DNA from 3 places in the Peribacillus sp. YIM B13481 genome. Region 3 is predicted to be linked to each of the others. Evidence: a T-box and tRNA genes for the amino acid it is inferred to sense, from the RefSeq annotation. Region 3 holds a T-box; the other regions hold tRNA genes.
What was found. A T-box is a leader RNA that pairs with one kind of tRNA and senses whether it is charged. The one in region 3 lies ahead of argS (arginine--tRNA ligase), so its partner is inferred to be a tRNA-Arg.
Positions count from the first base shown of each region.

Region 1: it encodes a tRNA-Arg, which carries the amino acid that the T-box ahead of argS (arginine--tRNA ligase) is inferred to sense. The anticodon was not compared.
Region 2: it encodes a tRNA-Arg, which carries the amino acid that the T-box ahead of argS (arginine--tRNA ligase) is inferred to sense. The anticodon was not compared.

Region 1 is NZ_JBHZPE010000008.1:58,839-63,111, reverse strand. It holds gene ACFX4X_RS07610 (GNAT family N-acetyltransferase) at 30-506, opposite strand; gene ACFX4X_RS07605 (hypothetical protein) at 1,787-2,017, opposite strand; tRNA gene ACFX4X_RS07600 (tRNA-Arg) at 2,193-2,266, opposite strand; gene ACFX4X_RS07595 (polysaccharide deacetylase family protein) at 2,455-3,357, shown strand; cobalamin riboswitch at 3,444-3,618, shown strand; gene ACFX4X_RS07590 (ABC transporter substrate-binding protein) at 3,781-4,273, shown strand, end outside.
Region 2 is NZ_JBHZPE010000002.1:110,753-115,025, forward strand. It holds gene ACFX4X_RS02025 (hypothetical protein) at 1-885, opposite strand, end outside; partial or broken gene ACFX4X_RS02030 (recombinase family protein) at 1,253-1,351, opposite strand; tRNA gene ACFX4X_RS02035 (tRNA-Arg) at 2,022-2,095, opposite strand; gene ACFX4X_RS02040 (metallophosphoesterase family protein) at 2,270-2,782, opposite strand; gene ACFX4X_RS02045 (XTP/dITP diphosphatase) at 2,785-3,396, opposite strand; gene ACFX4X_RS02050 (Ger(x)C family spore germination protein) at 3,612-4,273, opposite strand, start outside.
Region 3 is NZ_JBHZPE010000024.1:47,216-51,488, reverse strand. It holds gene ACFX4X_RS14785 (hypothetical protein) at 1-87, opposite strand, end outside; gene desA (Delta(5) desaturase DesA) at 459-1,490, shown strand; gene ACFX4X_RS14775 (response regulator) at 1,583-2,128, shown strand; T-box leader at 2,226-2,444, shown strand; gene argS (arginine--tRNA ligase) at 2,480-4,159, shown strand; gene ACFX4X_RS14765 (SET domain-containing protein) at 4,270-4,273, opposite strand, start outside.

The DNA.
Region 1 (4,273 bases), on a different contig from region 3:
ATTTATCGAAATAAAAAAATGAATATGAATTAAATGGTTAAATTCATAATATATTGTTCGCCGATATTTCCAAACTTTCTCAAACCCGTATCATGAAATCCAGCCCTAACATACAGCTTTTGTGCGGGGATGTTCTTATGATTGACAGCTAATACAATTTCATCGCAATTAGGAAATTCTGATTTAACAAACTCGTCCAGTAGGAGCATGCCTTGTTTTGCATAGCCTTTTCCCTGCTGCTTATAATCAACTGATAATGCGGTCAGCAATATGGCATTGGGGTTAGTCGAATATTCTTTTACGCGATCTGTTGAATGCAGTAAAAAGAAACCCACAGGTTCATCATCACTTAAAATGACAATACGATGCTGCCCTTTTGTTACGTCTGTAAACTTGTTTGGCAAGGCAGTAAATAGACCTTGTTCTTCAGGCAGTTCAAACTGATTTAGCTTTTCGGAATATTCATCTGAAAAATGCTTTAACTCAACGAAATTTACCTTTTCCATAAAATGCTCCCCCTGACCCTTCTTCTACATATTACCATTACGAAGCCGGCTATCTTCTTAATTTAAATAATTAGTGCCATTTAAAATTAATGTTCACTGAATGTTCAAGAATGGTAATATTTTAGATTTTTAATTATTATTTACCATCCAATTTCAAAGATTTATCCGATACATATCATGATAACTACAATTTGAATTCAAAAAAGGGAGGTAAAGCAGAAAGCTTTATCAGACGAATCAAATGTTAATTCTGAAGGACCTACAACAATAGAATTAAGCGATGGTTCATCTGTTGAACTTAGTTCAACAGATGAAGTTGATAACAGTAATTCAAGAAGCATACAGGCTCTGGCAATTACCTCTACAAAGATGGGGCCATGGCGTCATGAACCTAAAGATTATGGAGAAAGATTGTATACTGCTTGGGTTAAATTAAAAAGTGTAGGGGTGGTTGTTGCTACCTTAAAATTAGGTAATCATTATTCTGTTGGTAATTATGGGTTGAAAATGAGATATTGTTCTGTAGCAGGAACAAAAGGTCTACTTGGTCAAATGTAGATGCTTCATGTGATGTTACTGATTCAAAAGCTGAAAAAATAGGTTATGATATGAATGCTGTAGGAAATTATAAATTGAGTGGTAGCGTTTCTAATGGCTATGTAAGTCTTACTAGTTCTCTCAAACTTACTCTTTTAAATAAAAATAGTAAATATGCTCGTGTTTATCAAAAATATTCATATAGAGACTAAAATTTTTAATGGAGTTGAATTAAAATGAATGTATCGCCTTCTTATTTTATATTTGGTTTAATAAACATGATTTTAATGATTGGAGCTATACCAGCTATCATATACGCTTTATATTTATTAAGAAAAATTTCAAAAAAATAAAGTGAAAAAGGAAGAGGGACTTTTGTAGTCCCTCTTCCTTTCAGAGTGTAGACAAACCCCTTTTCCAAAAGAATTGTTGGAGAAAAAGGGGGTTTTTTATCTTTTAATTAGCATATTTAGTTGTAAATTTGAAAGAAGGACACAATATATTGTTGCTAAACTTTTTATAAAAAACAGCTGTCGACTTTGTCGACAGCCTGAAAGGAAGAGGGACTTTTGTAGTCCCTCTTCCTTTTTTTGTGCCTTTGTTTCTTCAGCCAATTACAATAAGGGTCATTAATCCCCTCCAACTTGATCGAGTAGATATTAATGAGATTCTTCTAACTGGTTCTATGTTTCATGCTTGGCTCCATCGTGCAGGTTACATGGACCCAAAAGCGACTAGTTTTTTCATTTCATAAAAGACGGATGATAAACAGATAAGTATTCCGTTAGGTACCTAATGTGCCGTACATATTCGCCCAATGTTCGCTGTCGGACACCTTCAGCAACTTTTGCACGGAGAAAAATATCTAAGGCTTCTTGCAGTGTGTATTCAATTGTGAAACTTTCCGTAGTCTTACTGGTCAATTTCCGTTCCTTTAACGCTGTTCCACGCTGTTTAATAACGTGTTTTTTCATAAAAAAAGCACCTCCAGACATAGAAAGATAATAGTGAAATGGAATATCACTGTTTCCTACGTACAGAAGTGCTTTTATCCTACATACAATTTACGGCTTTTACGGTCATGCCAACAGAAAAAAACCCTGCTACAACACGGAGAAACCGCATTATAACAGGGCTTATAAACTTTAGCGTCCCAGATAGGAATCGAACCTACGACCTACAGCTTAGGAGGCTGTCGCTCTATCCTGCTGAGCTACTGGGACATATAAAAAAGTCGACGACTTATTTATTATATTTCTTATAGGCAAACTTTTCAAGTTAATAGCAATAATAATTATGAAAAAAAACATCTAGACGCTTAGGGGGCACTCAGCTCTCCTGTTTCCTTACTCTTCATTAAATGGAATACTTTATTATTTCCTGGTTTTCTGGTACTATAATGCTAGAAAAAATTAGGAGAATGATAGTGGGGAATTATAGAGTTTTATGGATGGTGACGCTGCTGGGGATTTTAATTTTACCGGCATGCTCACAAGGGATTTTAGAGGGTATAGGCACAAAGACGGCTGCGCCTATCACGGAAGATAACATTGAAGTGGCTGCAGCAGCGGAGAATGACACTGGGCAGGATTCGGAGGACGAATTATATACTGAACGAATCGATACGAGAGACTGGATAATGGCCGAGTCCGCGGTACAGCTTCCAATATTGATGTATCATAGCATTTCTGAAGGCAATGGCCTTCGGGTACCAAAAGAGGAATTCCGATTACAAATGACTTGGCTTCGGGAAAATGGTTACTATACATTATCCCCTGAAGAGGCATTTCTCGTTTTAACCGAAAATCGGATGCCAAGTGAAAAGTGTGTCTGGCTTACTTTTGATGATGGCTATACAGATAACTACACAGACGCTTTCCATATACTAAAAGAATATGATATGAAAGCGACTGTCTTCATGATCGGGAAGTCCATCGATAAAGGTCATCACCTGACTGAAAAACAAATGATGGAGATGAGCGGGAATGGGATTTCGATCGAAAGCCATACTATCAACCATTTGGAGCTGAACCGCATGACGGCAGAGCAGCAAGAAGCGGAAATGGTCCAGTCAAAGGATCTGTTCGATCGTATCCTCCAACAGGACACAACAGTGCTTTCCTATCCAGTTGGTCGTTATAATGAAGAGAGTCTCAGGCTTTCAGAAGAAGCTGGATACAAGATGGCAGTCACTACTGAACCTGGAGGAGCTTCAAGGGACCAAGGGATGTATGCCTTGCATCGAGTTCGGATTTCACCTGGATTATCAGTCGGTGGGTTCGCGTCGCTGATAGAAAATGCTTCAAATCATTGAAGATGGACGGTGCATTTCAAACTTGTTCAGAAAAATCATATAATAATAGATTCTTACATGGTGTATAATGAAGGCAGTGAAAATTATATACATATGAACGATTTGGTGTCTTAATGACTTAAAAGGGAAGTTGGTGAAATGCCAGCGCGGTCCCGCCACTGTATTTGGGAGCTGACGGCTGTGTACCACTGTATGGGATATGGGAAGGTGCCGTTGACGATGACCATGAGCCAGGAGACCTGCCAAGATTCGTACACCTGTAACCTACGCGGATGGGAAGGTGTGTGGCAGACCCTAAGAGTCCGTAATGATATTGTTGCCATACAAGCATCTTCCGTTTAACGGGAGGTGCTTTTTGTTTTGGGTGCATCTTCCGAGATTATTAGGTGAAGAAATTAAATGAAAAGATTGTGGGGAATGAAAATGAAGAAGATTTTTGGTTTGATATTGTTGATGTTGCTTACTGCAGGCATGATGGTTGGCTGCAGTGGCGCTACTGATGAAGGAAAAGAAAAGCAGCAAACGAATCATGCTCAACACGACGCTTTCCCGATTACGATTAAAGATGCAACGGGCGAAAAAGTAACGATAGAACAAAAACCGAAGAAAATCGTTACGTTGATACCAAGTAATACAGAAGTGGTATTTGCACTTGGTTTAGGTAAAAAGGTCGTTGGTGTATCCGACAATGATAATTACCCGGAAGAAACGAAAAAAATTAAAAAAGTTGGCGGAATGGAAATGAACACGGAGCTGATTGTCTCCATGAAGCCCGACCTTGTTCTTGCCCATGCATCAAGTGCCCATAATTCGAATGAGGGTTTAAAGCAGCTTAAGGATGCTGGAATAGATGTCCTTGTAGTCAATGATGCACAAAGCTTTGACCAAGTCTATGAATCTATTGAAATGATTGGAA
Region 2 (4,273 bases), on a different contig from region 3:
AAGGTGATTAGAAGCAATGGATCGAATTAAGTCTGTTCCCTCTTTTTTATAAGACTCAATAAATACGGAGGCTGTTTGGTCTTTCTTATAAACAAAAACAAACTTCCACGGAATGTTCAAAAACTGATGTCCGACAAAGTAATCTCTTTTGCCACCATAGCGAGCCGTATATTCCGTTTTCGTATTTACGAAGTTTGAAATTTCCTGCAAAAAGGTTGATACATCTTGATCTATGCTAATTTTTCGTTCTTTAGCTGCAGTCTTCTTATTAATATAATAGTCCTCAAGCTTATATGGTGGAATAATTTGATTTGTGTCTAAGATGATCTGATCCTCCAACTTATAAGGTTTAATCGTTACACATTTTATATCAATGCTATTCTCATACAACCATGTGCAAACGGAAAGAATTCTCTTATCAATATCTTTTCCAACTATGATAATCCGTTGGCTATTGTTAAGGATGCTGTTTAATTCCTCTTCGATCTCCACTTCTAAAAATTCCATCAGTTCATCCTTAGCATTAGTTACTGCAGAATTCACCTTTACATATTCTTCGTAAGTCTCCAGAATATCATTTGGACTTAGTCTTGCACAATATGAAGCATATTTCAGAGCTTGGAAGTCGGCATTGCTACCCGTTGCGTCTCTTTTCACTTCAATGATCACTAAATTACCTTCTTTATCGATCGCTAGAAGGTCTAGCCGTTCATTCACTTCAAATTTATCGTATTCATGGGCAATTATCAGTAGGTCTTCACCTAATACATCTGGGCTTTTACGTATCCACTCTTCGATGTGTTGCCGCTCTTTCAAATCATTTTCGGTGAAAGTAGTTTCTTGGATTTCTTCTAATCTATTATTGACTGCATCTAATCTATACACTCCTGTTTTCCTCCTATTGCTTAGTTATCATTGATTGTATTATGTATCAATTAGATCACCAAATTCTCGATGTAGTAGAATTGCCTGAGACATACCCAATGATTCCATGACCTGCCCCGCTGTATCTCTTTTACTTTACTGCTCGTAATACTTCTCCCAGTCCTTCGCATGCTAAGGCTGGACGACTCTTTCTTCTTTGCTACTGCGCTGCCCTCGGCTTGTCTTTTCTTGATTTCATCTCTTTCCTTCACGACAAATGAAGTAAGCAATGATTACCGACAGTCAGTATTTCCTTAACCTTGGCTCTTTGCTTCTTGTTCATATTCTCTACGAATAAGTGTTCATTTCTTATTCCCGTCATCTCACGTTGCTTCGCAAGTACTTTACCTTCCTGTGTGCGTTCTATTATGAGATTCCTTTCCATCTTTGCAACAGCAAGCACAGTCTGCAGGAAGAACCGAGCAAGTTGGTCTAGCTTTGTCGCCACCATAGCCACATTAGGTGTAACTTTTGAAAAAATCTTTAATTGTTAAATGTTGTAAAATACGACCATGTGTTAACAATGAACTTTCATTAAAATTAAATATGCAGAAAAAAACAGTCATTAGTTAATGACTGTTTTTTCCTTTCTTCAACCCTGCATCAAATAATACTAATGCAATAGCATATTGTAATTTTGGTTTGATTGCTAACATTCATACTGTCCAACCATTGATAAATGCTGTTAGCTGTAATCTCACCTACATATTGTACATTTGTTACACTTTGAAAATGCTTTACATGGAGAACATAATCGCTAATTGTGCGACTTCTATTGCCACTTACCTTCATTTGCCTTGTAATGACCTCTAGAGCCTGTGAAATGGAAAAAGAATCATTATGATTCGCAGGATATCCAACTGTTGGTTTAGGTCTTAATTCGGGGTTGAAGTAGAAACAGGTAAATCCACCAATAAATTTTTTAGATCAACATTTACATCTAACATACCTTTTCTTTTGGTCATACGAAAAAACCTCCTATATCGTTAGTAATGTAAGTCGATATACGGTGTAATTTCTTACATAACCGTTATACTGACCGTTTCACTAAACGATATAGAAGGTTGTCGTAGCGGGCTTTATAACCGCTTAGTTAGTGTCCCAGGAGAGATTCGAACTCCCGACCGACGCCTTAGAAGGGCGTTGCTCTATCCAGCTGAGCTACTGAGACGTTTATGATATAAGTTGCGGTAAAACTTATGTATTACCTTAACTGTTCCCTTAGGACACTTCTTATTATAGTAGGATACCAAAAGGAAGTCAACGGTTTTTCAAAAAAAAGTTTTTTTCTTTTTTTAAGAACCAGGAAGCGGGGAAAAACGCTTCCTGTTCATTATACATGAAGTCATTCCATTTGATAAGCATTTCTTAGATCCTCAACGATTTTTCCTTCAAGGTCATAATAGATGATTTCAAGTTGGTCATTTCCAATCTCCAAAATGGCATAGGTCTTCTCTTTTCGTCCCCGCGGCTGGCGTATGCTTCCCGGGTTGATGAAGAGCTTGCCGTCAATCAATTCGGAACCTGCAGCGTGGGAATGACCAAAACAAATAATATCCGCTTCAGCCTCTTCACTTTTATACGCTAAATTCATCAAGGTCATATTTATGTTATAGAGGTGTCCATGCGTTACGAAGAAACGCTTGCCTGAGATATTCTCCACAATATCATCCGGATATGCCGAATCATAGTCGCAATTCCCGCCAACGGCCAAAAACTCCGACATGTGAGGGTCATTTCTCTCCAACTCTGAATCACCGCAATGGATCATGGCGGCGACCTCTTGTTTATGACGGTCGGCAATCATGCTGATTTCATGAGTTAAGCCATGACTGTCACTCATTATTAGCACTTTCATCGTCACATTCCTTCTTCCCTTTTTAGAAATAGATCAAGTTTTTCATCTAGGGCCCTCAATGCGTTGGCACGGTGGCTGATTTGGTTTTTTTCCTCTTTTGTCAATTCAGCGTTTGTTTTGCCCTGTTCCTCTACAAAAAAGATGGGATCATAACCAAATCCATTCGTTCCTGAGGGCTGTTCCGTGATCAAGCCTTCCATCGTTCCCGATACCGTAATCGTTTCCTGGTTGGGCGACGCTAGTGCCAAGGCGCAATAGAACCTCGCCGTCCTAGCCTCTTTTGGCACGCCTTCCAGTTCGCGGAGGACTTTTTCCGTGTTTGCTTCATCACGCTTGGCCTCTCCAGCATAGCGCGCAGAATATACGCCTGGACGGCCCTCCAATGCATCTACAATCAATCCGGAATCATCAGCGATGACAAAGTGGCCTAGCTGATGGGCAATGGCCTCTGCCTTCAGGATCGCATTTTCTTCAAAGGTCGTGCCTGTTTCCTCCACATCCGGGGCATCCGGTACATCGAGAAGTGTTTTGACTTCATAACCTTTAGCGGAAAATAAGCTTTCGAACTCCTTGGCTTTCCCTTTATTTTTCGTTGCAATGATTACTGTCTTCATTTTTCATTTCACCCTTTTTCATTTTATCGGCACGGGAGCTCTTTTGGGGCAGAGAAAGAATTTGCTGTCATTCTTCATATGTAAAAGACGCTTCTTCTCCAGTGCCAACGGACGGATTCAGCGCTGCCTATCATGATCAACAACAGCCGCTGAATTTTCCAGATAAGTTAAGTCTAACACAACTCCCTCATCTGCAATAACCTGAAACTTATAAACTAACGTTTGTAATTTTCACTATGTTCAAGATGGATATTAACTTTTATGTTATTTATTGAAGTCTTATCAAAGGAATTAATAATTTTATTATCCCACTTATTGACATGGTATCTGTATGCCTTTTCACTTATGTTAAAAAGGTCTGTATTGATTTCCCCCCCCGTCTCCAATGTCTTCAAAATATCTTGCTTGATTTTTATTTCTACCTTTTTTTCGATTTTTTCCATATCCAAGTTGTCCAGATTTTGTTTCAATATTCCATTTGCTTTAACTTCTAAATCATATAAGGGTTCCTTTTGTTGTTCCAATACTTTGATGTTTGTTTTGGGGTCCATGATTTCAACGCTTACCTTTTGTTTATTCAGGGAAAAAAACATGACTGTCGCCTTATTTTCAACCCATTTTAAACCGATCAAATCTTGTTTACTTACGAACCCTTTATATTGTTGTTTTGATAAAACATAGCCGCCATTCAACGTTGGTATCTTCTTTTCCTTCCCGCCCTCTGAGTAATGATGCTCATTTATTACTAAAGAGGGAATTAAAATGGAACCAACCGGTTGATAAAATTTCGAAACCAGTTCACTGAATTTTAACGGGGAAATGAAATAGTTTTCATTAATAACGGTCTCTGGCCTTTGAATGATCGTGAATAAGTTAG
Region 3 (4,273 bases):
GGCTGAAGACAATTCGAACAGAATTCTATCTTGGAGCCTTTTGGTGAAAAATGATTTTACAATTGTTTTCTCCATTTCCTTATCCAAACTAATTCCCCTTTACAGTTTTTCAACTGGTAGTCTAAGCCTATCATAAGTGGCTTTGATAATTAACATCTCTCTAAAATCCCTCGAGATTTACGACAGTTTATTATACGTTTGTCGTTTTTAAGCTTTCTATGATAAGAAAAAAATTCTTCCAAATGGAGATTAATTTGTTGGAACTATACCATCCTATTCGTATGAACAGGGTTAGCCGGTTTTGCCTTTCTCCATTTTTTTTGGTAGGGTTTTCCTTCGAAAATATCTTGTACATGACATTTGTCATCTTCTAGTCATGACACCTGGTACTAATAAAATCAGGTTGATTTCTTTATAATAAGAAATAACGAAAAAATAAAGGGAAGTGCAATTGATTAATGACCATACAAAATACTAAAAACTTGAGAAAACAAATTGCTCCTTTTGAACAATCAACGACAAAAGAAAGTATATGGCAGATCATCAATACGTTAGGGCCGTTCATTATTTTATGGTACCTGGCATATATAAGTCTTTCGGTTTCTTACTGGTTAACGTTAATTCCAGCTGTGTTGGCTGCTGGCTTCTTGACAAGAATTTTCATAATTTTTCATGATTGTACGCATCATTCATTTTTTAAAAGCCGCCGTGCGAATAGAATAGTCGGGACAGTCATGGGTGTTTTGACTGTATTCCCTTTTGATCAATGGGGGCATGAGCATTCTGTGCATCACGCAACAAGTGGCAATTTAGATAAGCGGGGTACAGGGGATATTTGGACCCTTACGGTGGATGAATATTTGGCTGCGCCGCTTAGACTTCGTTTTGCCTATCGTTTTTATCGTAATCCATTGGTAATGTTTGGGATAGGTCCGATTTATGTTTTCCTTCTTAAAAATAGATTTAACCGGAAAGGTGCTAGAAAGAAGGAAAAAATGAACACCTATTTGACGAATGTATTAATCGTTGGTTTAGTGGCATTGCTTTGCCTTGCAGTAGGCTGGCAGTCATTTCTTTTAGTACAAGGTTCCATTTTCTTAATATCAGGTTCAGTGGGCATTTGGCTGTTTTACGTCCAGCACACATTTGAGGACTCTTATTTTGAAGAAAATGAGGAGTGGGAATATGTATTGGCAGCAGTGGAAGGAAGTTCTTTTTATAAGCTACCAAAACTGATGCAGTTCCTTACTGGTAATATCGGTTACCATCATGTTCACCATTTAAGTCCTAGGGTACCTAACTATAAACTGGAAAATGCACATAATAATACAGAGCCTTTAAAGAACGTACCAACGATTACTCTTGCTACAAGCTTACAGTCGCTCCGTTTCCGCTTGTGGGATGAGAAAAACAAGAATTTTGTTGGCTTTAAAGACATAAAACATTTAACGAAAAAAAGTGTTTCCGCTCAAGTGAAATCTGAATTGTAACGTTCATGAATCATTCCAGACTCCCTTAATAATCCTTGGATTTTGGGGAGTCTTTTCTTCATATAACGACTCAATAAAGGAGAGAACTTAAAATGATCCGAATTGTCATTGCAGAGAATCAGCAAATGCTGTTAGAGGCAATTAGTTCTCTACTCAATCTTGAAGAAGATATAGAAATTGCCGGGCAAGCCAGTAATGGAGAAGAAGCGATTACTCTTGTGCACCAATTAAAGCCGGATGTTTGTATCATGGATATGGAGATGCCTGTAAAGAGCGGGCTTGAGGCAGCTGAAGCTTTAAAGTCATTTGAATGCAAAGTGATTATTTTAACGACATTTCGAAGGACTGGTTATTTTCAACTTGCTTTAAAAGCTAATGTAAGTGGTTATTTATTGAAGGATAACCCGAGTGAAGAGTTAGCCTCCTCGATTCGCAGCGTAATGGATGGCAAGCGAATATACTCCCCTGAACTTATGGATGAGTCTTCCAATAATAATGACCAGGAAATGGGTGTGTTAGGCCTGTTAGCCGATGGTCAAACCACACTTGACCCCTCAAATCAGCAAAGCAACACAATTGGGACCGTAAGGAAATACTTTTCGACTATCAAGGATAAAATGAAGTTACCGGCTGGCTAGATGGATTTGGGATAGAGACTTTATGACAGGGTTAGATCAGAAATCCTGTGTTGACACGTTTTTTAAAATTGTGTACGATGGATTAAATCATAATATTGAAAATTCTGTGATAAAGAGAGTAGTTCATTTTGAAATGGAAAGCGAGTTAGGGATGGTGTGAGCCTAATGCAGGACGGATGAATGAAACGCACTTTGGAGAAATTTCTTGAAACGTCCAGTAGAGAACATCGGGGAGTCACCTCGTTAACAATGGAAAGTGGTCACAAATTGTGGCAACTAGAGTGGTACCACGGGAAACTATGCTCTCGTCTCTTATTTAGAGACGGGGGCTTTTTTGTTTAGGAGGGAAAAATGACGATGAATAAACCAATTGCAGCCTTAATTTCAACTGCTTTGAACAATGAAATGCCAACAAGTGAAATAGAAAAATTAATGGAAAAGCCTAAATTGATGGAGTTAGGTGATGTCGCCTTTCCATGCTTTACTCTTGCAAAAAAGTTGAAAAAGTCACCTCAAGTGATTGCGTCTGAAATAGCTGAACAATTAAACAGTAAGTTGATCCAAGAAGTGAACGTAGTGGGTGGTTATCTGAACATCTTCGTCAATCAACAGATTGTGACGGAAACTGTGTTGCAAACCATATTAAGTGAAAAGGATAAGTATGGCGGAAAGCAGCCTGTACAGGGAAATGTCGTGATTGATTATTCATCCCCGAATATTGCCAAGCCTTTTTCCATGGGGCACTTACGCTCAACGGTCATAGGAAATGCACTGGCTAACATTGCTGAAAAAAATGGCTACAATGCCGTGCGTATTAATCATCTAGGGGATTGGGGCACGCAATTCGGCAAATTGATTGTCGCGTATAAGCTGTGGGGAGACAAGGAGGCAATCGAAGCTTCCCCGATTCAGGAATTATTGAAAATCTATGTGAAGTTCCATGAAATGGCTGAAACGGATGAATCGTTGAATGAACAAGCACGCGCTAGCTTCAAGTCGCTTGAAGATGGGGACGAGGAGGCACTGGCACTATGGAAATGGTTCAGGGATGCCTCTCTAAAAGAATTCGATACGATTTATGATTTATTGGGCATCCGTTTTGATTCCTATGCTGGCGAAGCGTTTTACAATGACAAAATGGATGTTGTTGTCGAGGAACTAAAAGAAAAAGGCCTGCTTACCCTATCCGAAGGTGCCTATGTCGTGCAATTGGAAGATATGCCGCCTTGTTTGATTACGAAAACGGATGGTGCGACACTTTATGCCACGCGTGATTTAGCCGCGGCATTGTATCGTAAAGAAAAGTATGAGGCGAAGAAAACATTTTATGTTGTAGGAAATGAACAATCCCTGCACTTTAAACAACTCTTTAACGTCATTGGAAAAATGGGGTACGATTGGTCAAATGACTTACAGCACGTAGCATTTGGCATGATGTTAAAAGACGGTAAGAAAATGTCGACACGTAAAGGGAAAGTCGTGCTGCTTGCGGATGTTTTGGCAGAGGCAATCGAAACGGCGAAGCGCAATATTGAAGAAAAAAATCAAGCGCTTGAACAGAAAGAACTGGTTGCAAGACAGGTCGGTGTCGGAGCGGTAATCTTTAATGATTTAAAAAATAATCGGATGAATGATATTGACTTTTCATTAGAGCAAATGATGAATTTTGAGGGAGAAACGGGTCCATATGTACAGTACACATTTGCGCGTATTTCATCATTGCTGGAAAAAGGTGAATTTAAAGAACAGGTTATCCATTTTGACGCTTTAGGAGAATATGCTTGGTCAGTCATCCAACTGCTTGAGCAGTACCCGATCATTGTCCAAAAATCATTTGAACAAGCCGATCCATCACAAATCGCGAGATTCAGCTTGCATTTATCGCGTGCATTCAATAAGTATTATGCACATACGAAAATCTTAGTTGAAGATGAATGGAAACAAATGAAGCTCTCATTCGCTTTTTCCGTGGCAGTTGCATTAAAGGATGCGCTAAGTTTATTGGGAATTTCAGCGCCGAATAAAATGTAAAGTTAAAGAGTCCTTGCATTAGCGAAGAAAACTGAATAAAAAAAGAATCCATTTTGATCAATTTTCCTTCAAAATGGATTCTTTCAAAATAAAATGGAAGCAAAAAACGCCTAC